3 regions of the Gracilibacillus sp. JCM 18966 genome follow, and region 3 is predicted to be linked to each of the others. Evidence: riboswitches for the same ligand, from Rfam matches in the RefSeq annotation. Region 3 holds a riboswitch; each other region holds the start of a gene.
What was found. Region 3 has a riboswitch for thiamine pyrophosphate ahead of ACZ5N5_RS11450 (thiamine phosphate synthase). Riboswitches for the same ligand answer to the same signal wherever they lie in the genome.

Region 1: it holds a riboswitch for thiamine pyrophosphate, as region 3 does, so the genes downstream of both, thiD (bifunctional hydroxymethylpyrimidine kinase/phosphomethylpyrimidine kinase) here and ACZ5N5_RS11450 (thiamine phosphate synthase) in region 3, are expected to answer to the same signal.
Region 2: it holds a riboswitch for thiamine pyrophosphate, as region 3 does, so the genes downstream of both, thiW (energy coupling factor transporter S component ThiW) here and ACZ5N5_RS11450 (thiamine phosphate synthase) in region 3, are expected to answer to the same signal.

What each region holds. Positions count from the first base shown of each region.
Region 1 is NZ_AP043883.1:1,784,436-1,789,961, reverse strand. It holds gene thiE (thiamine phosphate synthase) at 32-676, opposite strand; gene thiM (hydroxyethylthiazole kinase) at 676-1,482, opposite strand; gene thiD (bifunctional hydroxymethylpyrimidine kinase/phosphomethylpyrimidine kinase) at 1,482-2,306, opposite strand; TPP riboswitch at 2,400-2,508, opposite strand; gene lepB (signal peptidase I) at 2,573-3,121, opposite strand; gene ACZ5N5_RS08530 (CynX/NimT family MFS transporter) at 3,307-4,485, shown strand; gene ACZ5N5_RS08525 (hypothetical protein) at 4,599-4,913, shown strand; gene ACZ5N5_RS08520 (organic hydroperoxide resistance protein) at 5,108-5,526, opposite strand, start outside.
Region 2 is NZ_AP043883.1:1,638,497-1,644,022, reverse strand. It holds gene ACZ5N5_RS07930 (IS110 family RNA-guided transposase) at 1-1,224, shown strand, start outside; gene ACZ5N5_RS07925 (ring-cleaving dioxygenase) at 1,535-2,503, opposite strand; TPP riboswitch at 2,631-2,741, shown strand; gene thiW (energy coupling factor transporter S component ThiW) at 2,864-3,337, shown strand; gene tnpA (IS200/IS605 family transposase) at 3,469-3,939, opposite strand; gene ACZ5N5_RS07910 (DUF362 domain-containing protein) at 4,167-4,403, opposite strand; gene ACZ5N5_RS07905 (aldo/keto reductase) at 4,732-5,526, opposite strand, start outside.
Region 3 is NZ_AP043883.1:2,395,432-2,400,957, reverse strand. It holds gene ACZ5N5_RS11465 (thiazole synthase) at 1-524, opposite strand, end outside; gene thiS (sulfur carrier protein ThiS) at 528-731, opposite strand; gene thiO (glycine oxidase ThiO) at 747-1,871, opposite strand; gene ACZ5N5_RS11450 (thiamine phosphate synthase) at 1,864-2,487, opposite strand; TPP riboswitch at 2,601-2,700, opposite strand; gene ACZ5N5_RS11445 (ferritin-like domain-containing protein) at 2,838-3,281, shown strand; gene ACZ5N5_RS11440 (amidohydrolase) at 3,461-4,627, shown strand; gene ACZ5N5_RS11435 (ABC transporter permease) at 4,721-5,526, opposite strand, start outside.

The DNA of each region.
Region 1 (5,526 bases), 610 kb from region 3:
TATCAGACAACCCAAGCAAGTGGCTATTGATTCAATTTGATTGATAATGAGCAAATTTTCTAAATAAGTGAGCCATTTCCTTTGGTTTTTTCGAACGACTAATGGCCGTAATAATAGATACGCCATCCGCGCCAGCTTTTCTTAGTCCGAATATATGGCCCAACTTAATTCCACCAATCGCCACAATTGGCAAATCTCCGACTTGCTCACGAATATTCCTTAAACCATCTTCTCCTATTGGCTGCTTTGCATCCTCCTTTGTATTCGTCCCATATATGGGGCCAACTCCGATGTAATCTGCTCCATCCTCTTTTGCTTTAATTGCTTCCTTTTCATTCGTTGCAGAAACACCAATAATCCAATGATCCGGGCATCTGCTTTTCACCTGTACAAAAGGTTCATCCTCCTGCCCAATATGAACACCATCTGCCCCGATTTCTAGCGCGAGATCGATATCATCATTAATCAGAAATGGGACATCGTACTGGTGACAAAGCCCTTTCATCTTCAAAGCCATCTGCTTCTTTTCCTCTCCGATGAGTGCTCCTTTCCCTTTTTCTCGAAATTGGAAAAGGCTCACTCCTCCTTGAAGGGCTTTCTCCAATACCTCTAATGGATCTTGTTCTGTATTATTCGTTCCTAAAATAAAATAAACCTGCAAAATAGACGGCTTCATCAAAAATGTTCACTCCCGAATGTTCCCATTGAAATACGTGATTTTCTCTCAAAAGCCTCCATGTTTAAATGATTCAGTTGATCCAAGAAGTTGATTTGAAAACTGCCTGGCAAATTGGACTGTTGGGCAGCTTCTTCAGCAGCAACCCCGTAATAGCTGATGGCTGTAGTAGCTGCGGTTAAGACATCCTTCTCTACTGCTAAAAATGCCCCAATCACAGCGGATAATAGACAGCCTGTACCTGTGACTTTTGTTAGCAATGGATGACCATTAGTGATCCTATATCTTGATAGCCCATTTGTCACTACATCCACTTCCCCTGTTATCGCAATATTTGTATTAAATTTTTTAGCAGCAAGTGTTGCAAGATTTTCGTTCTGAAGGTCACCCGTCACATCAACCCCCTTCACTTTTACCTCCATACCGGCTAAATTAGCAACCTCACCAGCATTTCCTCTTATAATCGTTACATCTACTTTGTCTAATATTCTTAAAGCAGAGGATGTGCGAAATGTAGTTGCTCCTACACCTACTGGATCTAAAACGACGGGCACTCCCGCTTTATTAGCTGATTTACCTGCAAGGATCATGGCATCCACCTGATCTTGCGTCAATGTACCAATATTTAAAACGACCGCATCCGCTATTTGAGCCATTTCCTCTATTTCTTCTTTAGCATGCGCCATAACAGGTGATGCACCTATTGCATATAAGCCATTTGCTGTAAAGTTCATCACTACTTGGTTGGTAATATTATGAATTAATGGTTGCTTTTCCTGTAATAGTTGAATCTGTGTTAGCTTCATTATTCCATTTCTCCTCTATTTGGTAATCCTTTTAGTCGATATCCCCAATGATTAGTTGGGCCATTCCCTTTGCCCAGTAACAGAGAATGTTGAATAGCCTCTGTAATAAATTCTTTTCCAAGCCCCACCGCTTCGTTAATTGATTTACCTTTAGCTAGCTCGGCCGTAATGGCTGCTGAGAACGTACAGCCTGTTCCGTGGGTGTGAGGTGTATCGATTCTTTTCGTACTGAAATAATCAAATTGAGCCCCATCATATAATACATCCTTCGCATCGCCATCAAGATGTCCACCTTTCACTACAGCCGCTTTTGCCCCTAATTGATGGACCAACACTTTGGCTGCTTTTTCAGTGTCCTTTTGTGAGTTGATGGAAAAACCTACTAGAAACTCTGCTTCTGGTACGTTTGGCGTAACAACCGTTGCAAGTGGTAGGAGTATATCTCGAATAACCTCGCGAGACTTCTCTTCCATTAATGGATCACCACTTTTAGCAATCATCACTGGATCAATAACAAATGGGATTTTACTGTTTGTAAGTTTTTTTGCAATGAGCTCCATCATCTCAATGGTAGCAATCATTCCAGTCTTGACGGCGTGTGGGGTAATGTCCTCCCATACCGCATCAAACTGTTTTTCTATAAAATCAATGGGGAGATGCTCTACTGCCTTTACCCCCATAGTGTTTTGTGCGACAACCGATGTAATGACACTCATTCCATAGACTTCTCTTTCCTGAAATGTTTTTAGATCTGCTTGGATCCCTGCACCACCAGAAGGATCTGTACCGGCTATCGTTACTGCACTTACTATTTGATTGGACATAAACCTTTCTCCTCTCTTTTTACGAAATGAAGGGAAATAAAAAAACCGCCCCTTATATAAATGGAGCGGTTATTTATTACATCAATCTATCACTTTTGACCGACTCCACTTCCCTCCGCCAGCTTTAACTAGTTCAGGTTCAAAGGGATCAAGAAGAACTATTCTTATCTCAGCCATTCCGATGGCACCCCTAGTGGAATTTTTGTATTCAATTAATTCTAATAAAACATGTGAGTTCCATTCTGTCAAGAAAGCGATATATATGTCTAGTTGATCCACCCAATCGAATCGAGTGGCCAGATTCTCATTTTCACATCTCCAATAATGGATTCCTCATCAATGAATCCAAAGGAGCGACTATCCTTGCTCACACGACGATTATCTCCAAGCACAAAGAATTTCCCATCAGGAACTGTTTCTTCACCTGTCAAATTATAGAGGGTAAAATCATTCGTTAAGCTTTCCCCTTCAGGTAGCGTTTCTTTGTATGCTGTCAAGTAATCTTCTTTATATTCCTTGCCGTTTATGAATAAATGGTCATTTTTCATTTCGATACTATCACCTGGAATACCAATTACTCTTTTAACATAATTATCTTCAGAGTCCGGGGCTTCGAAAGCTATTTCGTCAAATCGCTCTATTTCACTTATCTTACTTAAAATAATGCGATCCCCATCCTGTAAATTAGGCATCATGGACTCACCCTTAACAATAGATGGAGTGAATAAAAAATGGCGACAAACTAGAACAATAACTACTGCTATTAATAGTGCTTTTAACCATGAGAGTAATTCTGATATAAATTTGTTATCCATAGGTAACCTTCTTTCGTCTGAACTAAGGAAATTTTTTTTATAAAGTTTTTGTGCTATCCTTTATAGGGTATTAGCTTACCATTTTTCTATCTATGAATTACGAAGATAGATAAGGTGTTCTTCTATTATATTAACATAATTTGTATGTGAATTGATATTAAAACTTATGAAACAGGTGAAAATCAATGCAGTTAACTAAAAAAAAGACAGTGCTTTTAATCATTGGAATTATTATACTTTCCTTCAATTTACGTCCTGCCATTACATCGGTTGGACCTATAATAGGTATGATTCGTGATGATTTATCCCTTAGTAACTGGAGCGTAGGGTTCATTACTAGTCTACCACTACTGGCATTTGCCTTCATGTCTCCAATTGCACCAAGGTTAGCAAATCGAATTGGAAATATGCGTGCATTACTGATTGGATTAATTATTTTAATGAGTGGAATTTGGATCCGATCCATTGCAACAATCGCTCTTCTCTATCTCGGAACCACGTTGGTTGGCGTTGGTATTGCGATCATTAACGTTATTCTTCCGAGTCTCATAAAAGGGAGCTTTCCTAGTAAAATTGGTATCATGACAGGAGTATATACAACCTGTATGTCTACATTTGCAGCAGCTGGATCTGGTCTCAGTGTCCCACTAACATCTGGTATAGATCTCGGCTGGAAGTTGTCCCTGGCAAGCTGGAGTGTTATAACAATAATTGGAATAGCTATTTGGCTATTTGTGATGAAGAACACCCCAGCTGAAAAGGATTTAAAACTATATGAGCCTAGTGCTAGAAAGATGCTCAAATCTGGTATTGCTTGGCAGGTTACCATATTTATGGGGCTTCAATCCTTTTTATTTTATGTGACGATTTCATGGCTTTCTGAGATTCTGATCGCAGATGGATTTTTACCATCAACGGCCGGTTGGTTTGTCGCCTATATGCAATTTATAAGTCTTCCAGCAACCTTTCTTACCCCTATTATTGCTGGTAAATTAAAGAATCAAAGAAGTCTCGTTCTTGGTTTCGGTAGTGCAGGAGTTATCGGCTATATTGGGTTACTATTTCACTCATCCATCATCCTAACAACAATTTCGATCACGCTTATCGGTTTTACGTTAGGCTCTAGTATTAGCTTAGCATTAGCACTTCTAGGTCTACGGACAAAAAATGCCAGACAAGCTGCAGAGTTATCAGGGATGGCCCAGTCATTTGGATACCTTTTAGCTTCTGTAGGACCAATTATCGTTGGATTATTATTTGATCTTACTGGAAGCTGGGATAATTCTCTTATGGCCATTATCCTTGTAACGATCGTAATGATTGGCTTTGGTATTGGTGCTAGTCGCAACAAATATGTTTTATAAGGTGAAGCTTATCTAATTGATTAGACTCCGATCTTTCACTTGCTTTACGAATTGTCATCTGAAGCGTATAATGAACATATAATGAGAATGGTTTAAAAATGGAGGGATTAGAATTGAAAAAATATGTTGCCCTCATCTTCTTGTTCACTATTCTTATTCATGGCATGCTCCCGATTTCAACAGGAGCGATGCACCCTGTGCTCGTGATGGAGCATAGTATGGATGTCGCAGATCATTCCGTTTCGAAGACTGATTTTCAACCAGATAATTCGCTATTCATTCTATCAGCATTTATTTGGAGTTCGATTCTGATTTCGATTGTATTAACTTCAAACGGAACTGCGAGTACAGAGATAAGAGAAAGAAAACTCATTCCAAAAATGTGTCAATCAAATTATTTGATCACCCTCCTCTCTCTTAAAGGATAAGTTTAAGAAGGAGAGGAGGAGGTTTCATGCTTTGGGCGCGTTTTATTATGATCGGAATGTTTTCTATAACAGCTATTTCCCTATTTGTATATCAAGGGATAGAGGTTTTCCATGCATTTCAAGATCTTTTTCAAAATAAACAATAACTAAAAAGGCCCTTCACCTAATGTGGTGAGGGCCTCTTATTATGTTTTTTAAACTGCTTTTGTTTTTAACTCCACGTCAATGTTTCCTCTAGTTGCTTTGGAATATGGGCAGAAATCATGTGCAGCTTTTGCAAGCTCTTCTGCTTCTTCTTGAGATACACCTTTAATCTCTACATTCAAAACAACACCAATTTTAAATCCACCATCATCAGTGTCTTTAAGGAGACTTACTTCTGCAGTAATAGAGGAATCAATGTCCTTTTTTTGTTTAGAAGCCATTAGGTTTAACGCACCATCATAGCAGGCTGAATATCCTGCAGCAAATAATTGTTCAGGATTGGAGCCTGTACCACTACTATCACCTGCTGGATTCACTAGATTTAAATCAATTAACCCATCATCTGACTTTACATGACCATCGCGGCCACCTTTAGCAGTTGCTTTTGATGTAAATAATACATTACTCA
Region 2 (5,526 bases), 760 kb from region 3:
GTCGGATTAGATGTTAGTTCTTTTGATATCAAGGTTTGTTTGTTAGATAGTGAAGGTGTAAAGTTATCTTCCTTCACCGTGTCGAATGATTTACCTGGTGCTACTGCTTTACGTGAAGCTATTTTTCGTACCATGGATGGACAATCTGTGGAAGTATTAAAGATTGGCTTAGAATCCACTTCCGTGTACAGTTTTCATCCAGCGATGTTTTTTCATCAGGATGAAGAGCTCCGTAAGCTTGGTGCACAAGTATTTGTGATGAATCCAAAACAGATTGCCAACTTCAAAAAGAGTTATCCAGACATGGACAAGACCGACGAGATTGATGCATTTGTGATTGCCGATTATTTACGATTTGGTCGTTTATCGATGTCGGTGGTCAAAGAGAGTCAATACGTTGCCCTACAACAGTTGACACGCTCTCGCTACCAACTCGTACATCAGATGACCAAAGAAAAGCAACATTTTCTTCAACACTTGAGTTATAAGTGTAATACGTTTCAAGAAAACGTCGAATCTTCCGTGTTTGGACAAGCTATGATGGACTTATTCTTTGAAAAATATAGCCTGGAAGAACTCGCTCAGATGTCGATCGAAGACCTAGCTGATTACCTCCAAACCAAAGGTAAAAATGGTTTTCACGACCCTGAAAAAGTGGCCAAGTCCATTCAAAAAGCAGTACGTTCTTCCTATCGTTTGGATAAGGTAGTGGAAGACTCGATTGATCTCATCTTGGGCACTATTATTGAGCTGATTCGCACCATGAAGGCACAAATCAAGCAAATCGATAAAGCGATCACTAAAATCATGGCTGGCTTACCCAATACCCTGCAATCCACACCCGGAATTGGACCTGTATTCGCTGCTGGTATCATCGCAGAAATCGGTCAGATTGAACGATTTGAAGCAGAGGCCAAAATAGCCAAATATGCAGGACTATACTGGCGAAAACACCAATCAGGCAGGTTTACGGCAGATGATACTTCCTTATCTCGTAACGGGAATCAGTATTTGCGTTATTACCTTGTTGAAGCCGCCAACTCGGTGAGAAGGCATGTACCTGAATACCAAGCTTATTACGAGAAGAAATACCGTGAAGTACCGAAACACCAACATAAAAGAGCACTCGTCTTAACCGCTAGAAAATTAGTGCGTTTGGTGGATGCGCTACTACGCAACCATCAAATCTACACGCCACAAGGGAGCGTGAAACATGAAGCTTAGAAAGTAGCTTCTACAACCCTTGTGTAATTACCATTAATTTACATTTGATTAATGGTCTAGTTTCCTATTGCCTTTTTTAACAAAATTGCACCTTGATATCTAAATCTTTTTTATTTTGTATCTTGACATATTACCGCAGGTCTTTTTTCTTCTACAATATAAAACATTTACATTTACAATAGCTTACTAACTCTTAATGAACAATGATCCGATTATATATTAACTATACTATTCAGCCAAAAAGAAAAAAGCACCTGATTAGAGGTGCTCATATAACCAATCTATTTCCGTTATCGATCTACCATTTGTCCTATTTTGTATCCAATGGCTCTAACCTCGATTCAATCTCTTCTCGACGGTCTTCTAAAAATGGAGGTAAAGCTAAAGATTCACCCAAATGCTCCGTTTCTTCATCTGTAGCAAACCCTGGTCCGTCTGTAGCCAACTCGATTAAAATACCATTTGGCTCTCGAAAGTATAAGGATTGAAAATAGTATCGATCCACCAATCCTGAGTTTGGTAGTCGTTCCCTTCGAATTTTTTCGTGCCATTTTTCCAATTCTGCTCGGTTGTCGACTCGTAATGCTACGTGATGCACACTTCCACGTCCAGGTCTTTCTTTCTGCAAATCTGAGCTTAGCTCTACATGCAATTCTGCCCCAGTTCCACCCTCTCCAGTTGAGAAAACTTCTACATCTGGCATCCCTTTATTACGAGAAGGGTAGCTTCCAACTTGGCGAAAACCTAATAATTCTGTTAATACTCGTGCAGTAGGGGAGATATCTGGAACGGTTAATTGAACAGGCCCAAGACCTGTAATCGCTTTGTCTTGTGGAACTGCACTATTTGTCCATGGAATACCAGAAGCTACCCCTTGGTTGGTCTGATCTGACACTAAAACTAATCGTTGGTTTTCATGATCACGAAATCGAATTACCTTTCTCCCAAATTGCTCTCCCATTCCCTCATGATTCACTTTAAATTGCCGAAAACGATCTAACCAATAGGCTAGAGCTTCATCATCTGGTACCCTTAAAGAAGTTTGTGAAATACTTTGATTCCCAGTATAGGTGTGTCCTGCTCTTGCTATTTCAAAAAAGGTAAGATCTGTACCAGGACTTCCTTGTTCATCGGCATAAAATAAATGATACATACTGGGGTCATCCTGGTTTACCGTTTTCTTTACTAATCTCATCCCAAGCACGTTAGAATAAAAACGATAATTGTCCTTAGCATTAGCAGTTATTGCTGATACATGATGGATACCTTTTAATTCCATGTTATCACCCCTCCACGTTGTTCTATTCTACAATTATATGACAAAATATCTCGAATTCAAAGTAATTAGTATCACCTATTGACTTTTCACCCACTTATGATAAAATTTTCATTAAATTCTATACGTGTATAACTACTAGGGGTGCCAATGAATGGCTGAGAGAGAAGCACATGTGCTTTTCAACCCTTAAGGACCTGATCTGGTTTATACCAGCGGAGGGAAGTAGCTGATCTTACTATTGGTATGTGAAGCCAGGTCCATTTTGGAGCTGGCTTTTTATATTTTCCCTCTACTACCGTTTTCTATACACAAAAATAAGGGGAGAATATTGTGAAAAAAAGAACATTAATACTTACAACGATGGCAGTATATGTCGCGGTTGGAACGATTGGATCACAGTTTTTATGGTTTCCAACTGGCATCGCCAAAGCCTATCCTGTTCAACATGCCGTTAACGTGATGGCAGCCGTAACTCTAGGGCCAATTCCGGCTTTATTGATTGCATTTGTGATCGGTCTATTGAGAAATCTTCTTGGACTAGGTACACTATTAGCATTCCCAGGTGGGATGATTGGTGCATTACTTGCAGGAATTCTTTATCGACTAACAAGTAAGAAACAAATGGCAGCAGTTGGAGAAGTGATAGGTACAGGTGTTGTTGGTTCCTTTCTATCTGTCCCATATGCTTATCTCCTTATGGGCACTTCTGTTGGGGCACTTGCCTTCCTACCAGGCTTTTTAGTTAGTAGTGTCACTGGTGCTTTAATTGGACTTTTGATTCTATCAAAGATAAAAACTACGAATCTGTTACACCATCCACTTTCCTCTAAGTAAATCAAAACCACCAGTGTGAACTGGTGGTTTGCTCTGCGGCTGGAAGCCTCTATTACCGGCCTCGGCCTAAAAGGCCCACCGAACGGTTTCTCCTTTTGCACCACATTCACTCACTGATTCTAAAGAATCTCCTACTTCTTCTTATTTTTTTGTCCTATAAACGGATCAAATTCTTCGAATATAGTTAATTGATCCGACATGTAATCTTCTTTTAGCTGATTTCTAATGTATTCTTGTATTTGCTTTCTATTTCGTCCCACTGTATCGACATAGAATCCTCGGCATAAAGATTTTCTATTTCCATATTTATATTTTAAATTGGCATGTCGATCAAATATCATCAAGCTGCTCTTCCCTTTTAAATACCCCATAAATTGAGATACACTTAATTTCGGTGGGATACTTACTAACATATGGATGTGATCCGGACAAGCATTTGCTTCATGTATGATCACACCTTTTCGTTCACATAAATCGCGTATGATTTGACCTATGCTTTTTTTGTATTTTCCGTATATTATTTGCCTTCTGTACTTTGGTGCAAACACTATATGATACTTACAATTCCATGTTGTGTGTGCTAAACTATTCTTGTCCTTCATAGGACTCGCCTCCTTCTTTGGTGAGATTTAGTGGTCGGGAAACCAACTTTATCTTACCATGAAGTGAGGCTTTTTTGGCCCACGCTGAAAGCTTTCCGGAACCCCTCGCATAGCAAGGGGTTTTCAACAACATTAAGAAAATGCGACCATGCTTATGATGGTCGCATCTTGCTATTACTACGTTAGAAACTCGTCTTTTTTAACGAATAAGTTAGCTTTTTAATTTTCTAACGTGCAAAATATGCCTCTGCTTTTTCCAAGAAAACTTCCTGTTCAGGAGTAAGATCATACTCCTCTTCGATGGCATCCACTGGACAGACAGCTTTACATGCCCCACAGTCAATACACACATCAGGATCTATATAAAATTGATCTGGACCTTCTACAATACAGTCAACTGGACAAACAGTAGTACATTCACCAGCTTTTTCTGCCTGACAAGGTTCCGTTATTACAAAAGCCAATTCGAAACCCCCTTAAGTGTTTAAATCTATTAACTACGATATCTTATCTTCCTAGCATTTTGCAAGAAAAAGTGCCTGGGACAAAAGATTAGTAAGAAGGAAAAAATCCGAACGTTAATATTTCTGCACTGCAATCGCTTCGTCAAAATACTTCGCTTTCCGTGGGCACGGCGATCTGCTAACTTTGCAAAGAAAACCGCTTTGCAAAGTGGATCTTCAGCTCGTGCTGTTCCCACTGGAGTCTACGTATTTTGACTACGCGTAGTCAGAATATTGTTCGGATTTTGATTCTCTCTATTTAGTTATGTCCCAGCATCTTTCTTTTTTATTATCTCTTATCAAAATCATCTGGGTCTGGTCCGATACGCTCTTCCTTATTCAGATCAGCAATTAATTTCATCTCTTCTTCTGATAATTCAAAATCGAACACATCGGCATTTTCATGAATACGATGTTGTTTTACCGATTTCGGAATTGTCACAACCTCTTTTTGTAGATCCCATCGTAAAATAACCTGAGCGGTTGATTTTCCATGATGCTTCGCAATTTTAGTTATCGTCTCATCAGATAATATTTGACCTTGCTTTAAGGGAGACCATGCCTCTAGCTGTATGTTGTGCTTTTTACAAAATTCATGTAAGCTTTTTTGTTGTAGATGTGGATGGAATTCTACTTGATTTACCATCGGCACAATCTTTGCCTCAGTTAATAAATCCTCCAAGTGATGCTCTTTGAAGTTACTTACACCAATAGCACGAATTTTGCCATCCTGATATAGCTTTTCCATCGCCTTCCATGTTTCCTTGTATTTATTTTGCTTTGGTACTGGCCAATGGATTAAATATAAATCTAAATAATCTAAACCTAATTTTTGTAACGTCGTTTCAAAAGCTTGTAACGTTTCTTCATAGCCTTGATCTTTGTTCCAAAGCTTTGATGTGATAAATAGTTCTTCGCGAGGAATTCCTGATTCTTTTATGGCCTGTCCTACACCTTCTTCATTTTTATAGACGGCGGCAGTATCAATACTCTTGTAGCCATGTTCGAGAGCCCATTTTACAGAATTAATGACTTCTTCTCCATCTTCCACTTGGAAAACACCAAGACCAAACCAAGGCATTTC
Region 3 (5,526 bases):
GCTTGTTCGATTATAAATTGCAAGTTTAATGGATTTACAATGCCTTGGCCACTTCCAATTGGAGAAGCTCCTGGCATAATAGCGTGAGCACCTAATTCCTCTAATTTACGTGCTAGTACAACATCATCCGAGGTATATGGCAATACAGTGAAGCCTTCTGTCAATAGAGCTTCTGTTGCTTTTAATGTTTCTACTGGATCTGGGAGCAATGTTTTGGAGCATCCAATAACCTCTACTTTCACCATATCACATAACCCTGAAGCATCAGCTAATTTAGCGATTCGAACTGCCTCTTCTGCATTACTTGCTCCTGCTGTATTTGGCAAGAAAGTAAATTTTTCAAGGTCGATTTTTTCAAGAAAATTGGGTTGGTTTGGATCAAAAATATTCATTCTCCGAACAGAGAAGGTTAATACTTCTGTTTGGGACACCTCCACCGCTTTTTTCTGCACATCAAAATCCGAGAATTTACCTGTTCCTAAAAATAATCGTGAGTTAAATTGATACTTTCCTATTGTAAGCATTGCTCATCCTCCTCCTACAAAATGAACGATTTCGATTCTGTCACCATCGTTTATGATAGTCTTCTCATGGTCCTCTTTTTTCAATATTTGCTGGTTATGTTCTACAATCAAAGATTTGTTCCTTAGCTCTAAATGTTCGATCAATTGCTGTATGCTATTCACACTGCTATTAACTGTTAAATCATTTCCATTGACCAAAAGCTTCAATCATTTCACCTACCTTCATGTAAATGCTTTTTGAAATCGATGAAGAGAAAAATTCTCCTTATATGCTGCCTTTACTTCTTTTCCTTCTATTAAATCGGCCATAAACTCACCCGTAATAGGTGAAAGCAAAATACCATTTCTAAAGTGAGCATTTGCCATATATAAACCTGCTATATCGGGTACTTCTCCTAGAAAAGGGAAGCCATCTGCTGATTGTGGTCGTAATCCCGACCAAAAGCCTTCCATTTTTGCCTTCTTCAAACATGGCAAAATCTTTTGAGCACGAGTTAATAATTGATAAATTCCTTCAACACGCACTTCTTTATCCCAATCGTTAGGCATAGAAGTCGCACCAATGATGATTCTTTGCTTACTCTTAGGAACGAGATAACAGCCATTGGTAACTATTGTTGATTCTACCTTCAGCTCTTCTGTGATTAACGATAAGCACTCCCCTTTTACAGGTGAAATAATATACGGATCTGTTAAAAAAGGAAGCAAATGATTTCCGCCTACTCCTGTTGCCAATATTATTTGATCTGCATAATAACAACATTGATTTGCTCTTACTCCTTGAACTTGCCCATCTTTGATCAGAAGTTTAGTTACAGCCGTATATTCCTTTATTGTTGCTCCATTGTTTCTTGCAGCAAGAGCAAATGCTATTGTTAAATCTGGTGCTGACACCTGACCGTCATTCGGTAAGTATAATGCTGTTAGAAAATGAGAGGTAATATTTTTTAGTTCCTTAACTACCTCATCACGCCCTAAAATATATGCCTCTTCGCCTGCATCAACTTGGAAACGAGCGATTTCCTCTAATTGCTGCCATTCCTTTTCATGGAAGGCAAGCTTATACATCCCATTGTTCATATAATGGATATCCACGTCACTTTGATCCTTTAGCTCTGTTGCTAACCCTGGAAAAAGGGAGCGACTTTCTCTTGCAAATCGAAACAAAGGAGAATCCTCTGAAAATTCCGCTTGTGCTCCGAGCATTCCAGCAGCAGCACTTGATGCCTCACATCCTATTTTGTTTTGTTCCAATACTAAAACGTTATACCCCCTTTTCGTTAATTGATACGCAATTGAGCAACCTATGACACCAGCACCGACAATGATTTGATCATAATTATTCATACCTATCCCTCCTTGCTTCCTTCAACACTTTCCGGTATGCCTTTACAGCTTGAAGAGGTTGAGCTGCCTCCCATATTCCAGACATTATCGCAATGCCACTCGCATTACATTTCAGTATATCCCGTGCTAGAGCTGGAGTTATTCCACCGATTGCATAAACTGGAATTGCAACACTGTCTATTAACCTATTAAGTGCAATTAATCCTCTTGGAACCTGGTTAGGTTTAGAATTACTAGCAAAAATATGTCCATACAACAAAAAATCTGCACCTTCTTCTTCTGCTCGCTTTGCCTCTTTTACGGAATGAACAGATTTCCCACATAACATGGATGGAAAATGTTTTTTTACTGCAGATACACAAGCACTATGGTAAGCAAGCTGCACCCCAGCGCACTTCATCATGTATGCTACATCGATCCGATCATTTATGATGATTTTGGATAGAGGGAACCCAATCCCTATTAATGAATTAATAGAATCCATTAATTGTTTTGCAGTTTTTTCTTTTTCTCTAATATGGAGAAAGTCAATATCATGTTGGATTTCTTTAAGGATAGGGAGATGTTGGTTAGAAAAATTCCCATTAGATATTAAGTGCAGATGTTTCTCGATCAAAATCTTTCACTCCTTTGTCACACGCAATGGGAAATGGAAGAAAAACTTAAATTGAAACGTAAATAGCCACTTATCTAATAAAGACAAGTGGCTTGATTATGCTAAAAACATGCAAAGCTATTCTACCACTTCCCTACGCTAGTGTTAACCAGATCAGGTTCAAAGGGTCCGAAATAATCCGTCTCAGCCTTAAAGGCTCCCCTAGTGTTCGTTATGAAGTTAGTTGCTTACAGGAAAAGAATAGCATAGATTCACGGATTTGCCAATAAGGGAGTTTTTTTATGTTTAATTTTAAAATTTAAGGGTAGACATATAATGGAAGATTAAAACGTGAAAGGATGTTAGCTAACATGGCACAAGATGAAAAAAAATTACAAGAATTAATTGATGGATTAAATGTAGACTTAGCGAATGAATATGCTTCTACTATTATGTATACCTATCATGCATCTGTAGTATCTGGGTTGTATCGCTCCTTATTAAAGCCTTTCTTTGAAGATGAGATTGATGATGAGATTGGACATGCCCTATATTTGTCAGACAAGATCAAAACATTAGGCGGGACTCCAACTACGACACCAGCTAAAGTAGAACAATTAACAGATGTAAGAGCAATGCTTGAAGCAACATTAAAAGCAGAAACCGAGACAATTGAACGCTATGAAAAAAGGAAACAACAAGCAGAAGAATTAGGTTTTACAGAGCTTGTCGTTAAATTAGACGATATGATCGCAGATGAAACAGGACATAAAGAAGAAACGCAAAGACTTCTAGCTGATAAAAGCTTCTTTTAGGAAAAACCTGACTTCTTGCGATGCCTTTATGCTTTTCTAAAATGTAAATACCCCCCTTTTTATATAGATTAATGTTAGCCCGGGCTCACAAGCTCGGGTTATTTTTTTTAGCTTGAGTCACCATGCACATCTAGAATACTGTGATATAATGAGAAAAAATGTAAGAGGATGATGCATATATGCTAAACAATCTTTTTATAGAAATAGACCAACATTATGATGAGATGGTAAATATGCGAAGATATTTGCATCAATACCCTGAGCTTTCCTTTTATGAATACAAAACCGCTGCCTTTATTGCAGAGCACTATCAGAGACTAGAAATACCATACCAAGCAAATGTCGGTGGAAACGGTGTTGTCGCTACACTAACTGGAGGCAAACCTGGTAAGACCATCGCATTGCGAGCAGATTTTGATGGACTTCCCATCCAAGATGAAAAAAAGGTGGAATATCGTTCCAAAAGTCAAGGTGTGATGCACGCCTGTGGCCACGATGGTCATACTACGACACTGTTAACCATTGCAAAAATATTTAAACAATATAAAGAAGTTATTCCTGGCAAAATTGTTTTTATCCATCAGCATGCTGAGGAAGTCGCACCTGGAGGCGCAAAACCAATGATTGATACAGGAATATTAGATGAGGTGGAGCTTGTATTTGGAACACACTTATGGACAAATACGCCATATGGAGTTGTGCAGACAGCACCTGGAAATTTTATGGCTGCTGCCGATAAGTTTACGATTAAAATTAATGGAACCGGTGGTCATGGAGGTATTCCACATCAAACCAAGGATCCTATCGTGATAGGTTCCCAATTAATCGCAAATCTTCAGCAAATTATTAGTAGAAAGCTTGATCCATTAGCCACAGCCGTTCTATCCATCGGTACCTTTCATGCAGGGAATGCTTATAATGTAATACCAGATTCCGCAATCATTGAAGGTACTGTAAGAACGCTTGATTTAAAACTACAGCGGTTCATCATCTCTGAAATGGAAAGGATCATCAAAGGTACTTGTCATAGCTATGATGTTTCCTATCATTTTGATTACCAAAAAGGATATCCACCTGTCGTGAATCATAAGGAACAGGCAGCATGGATTATTGAAGCTGCCCAACAGGTTTCAGAGGTTAAAAAAGCTGAAATGGTTGAACCAAGCATGACAGGAGAGGATTTTGCTTATTATTTAGAACGTAAACCTGGGGCATTTTTCTTTACGGGCGCACAAATAGAGGATGGATTTATACCACATCACCATCCTAGGTTTGACTTTGATGAACGAGCAATGAAAATCGCAGCAAAAACTTTGATTTCAGCAGTATATCGTGCCAACCAGTAGATAACTATTACATAGTTAACCACCATTAAAAATGGCTATCCCCTAATAAAAAATGGGATAGCCTCTCCTATTATTTGTTTACCTGTTTCGTTTTTACCCCTTCAACTTCTTATGAACATAAGCAGGGATAACAAATTGAATGAATAAAATGCTAAAAATAAACATGAACAGACCAAGCTCTAGATTTCCGACAAAGAATAAAAATACAGCAAATATAACGAGCTGGATAATCATTAATTGCTTTAACCACTTAATAAAGGACGCTTCCCTAACTTTTTCAGTAATTGGATATAGATCCAACCATACTAAGGTAAAATGATGTTTCCATAATGGCATTAATTGTATGAATGTCATATAACCAAAGAGAATCGCAAAGATGAGCTTGAGCCATGGATTTGGTACATAGTAAACGAGTAGGCAGCCAATAACTAGTAACCGGATATATATTCCAAAGTATTCTCCACTTCTTGCCGTAGTTAAACGGAACAAGAAGGTATAGCTATTATGTTGTTTATGAGGAATAGAGCTTGTTAGTAGGCGCGCCAATCCATGTCGCTTCTTCACTGTCGTTTCTAAGTGTGGTACGTCTGTGAACATGTTAGCCAGACGATAGAAGGAGCGCATTCTTAAATAATCCCGTTCTATTAACAAATCCCATTGGATACCAGGCTGCTTTTTTGCTAATAAATAATTGTATAGGAACAAACCAACAAGTATAGCCGTCACCATAAATAAATACATCGTTTCCCTTTCCAAAAAGAAATAAACGATAGCAATAATAAGTAATAAACGCACAAGCTGATCGATAACTCGTGAGGATCGCTCCCTTATCTTTAACATCCACCAATTGGCCAGTATACTCCATGCTTTGATAAGTAAAAGTAAAAAGAGTAGAAGGA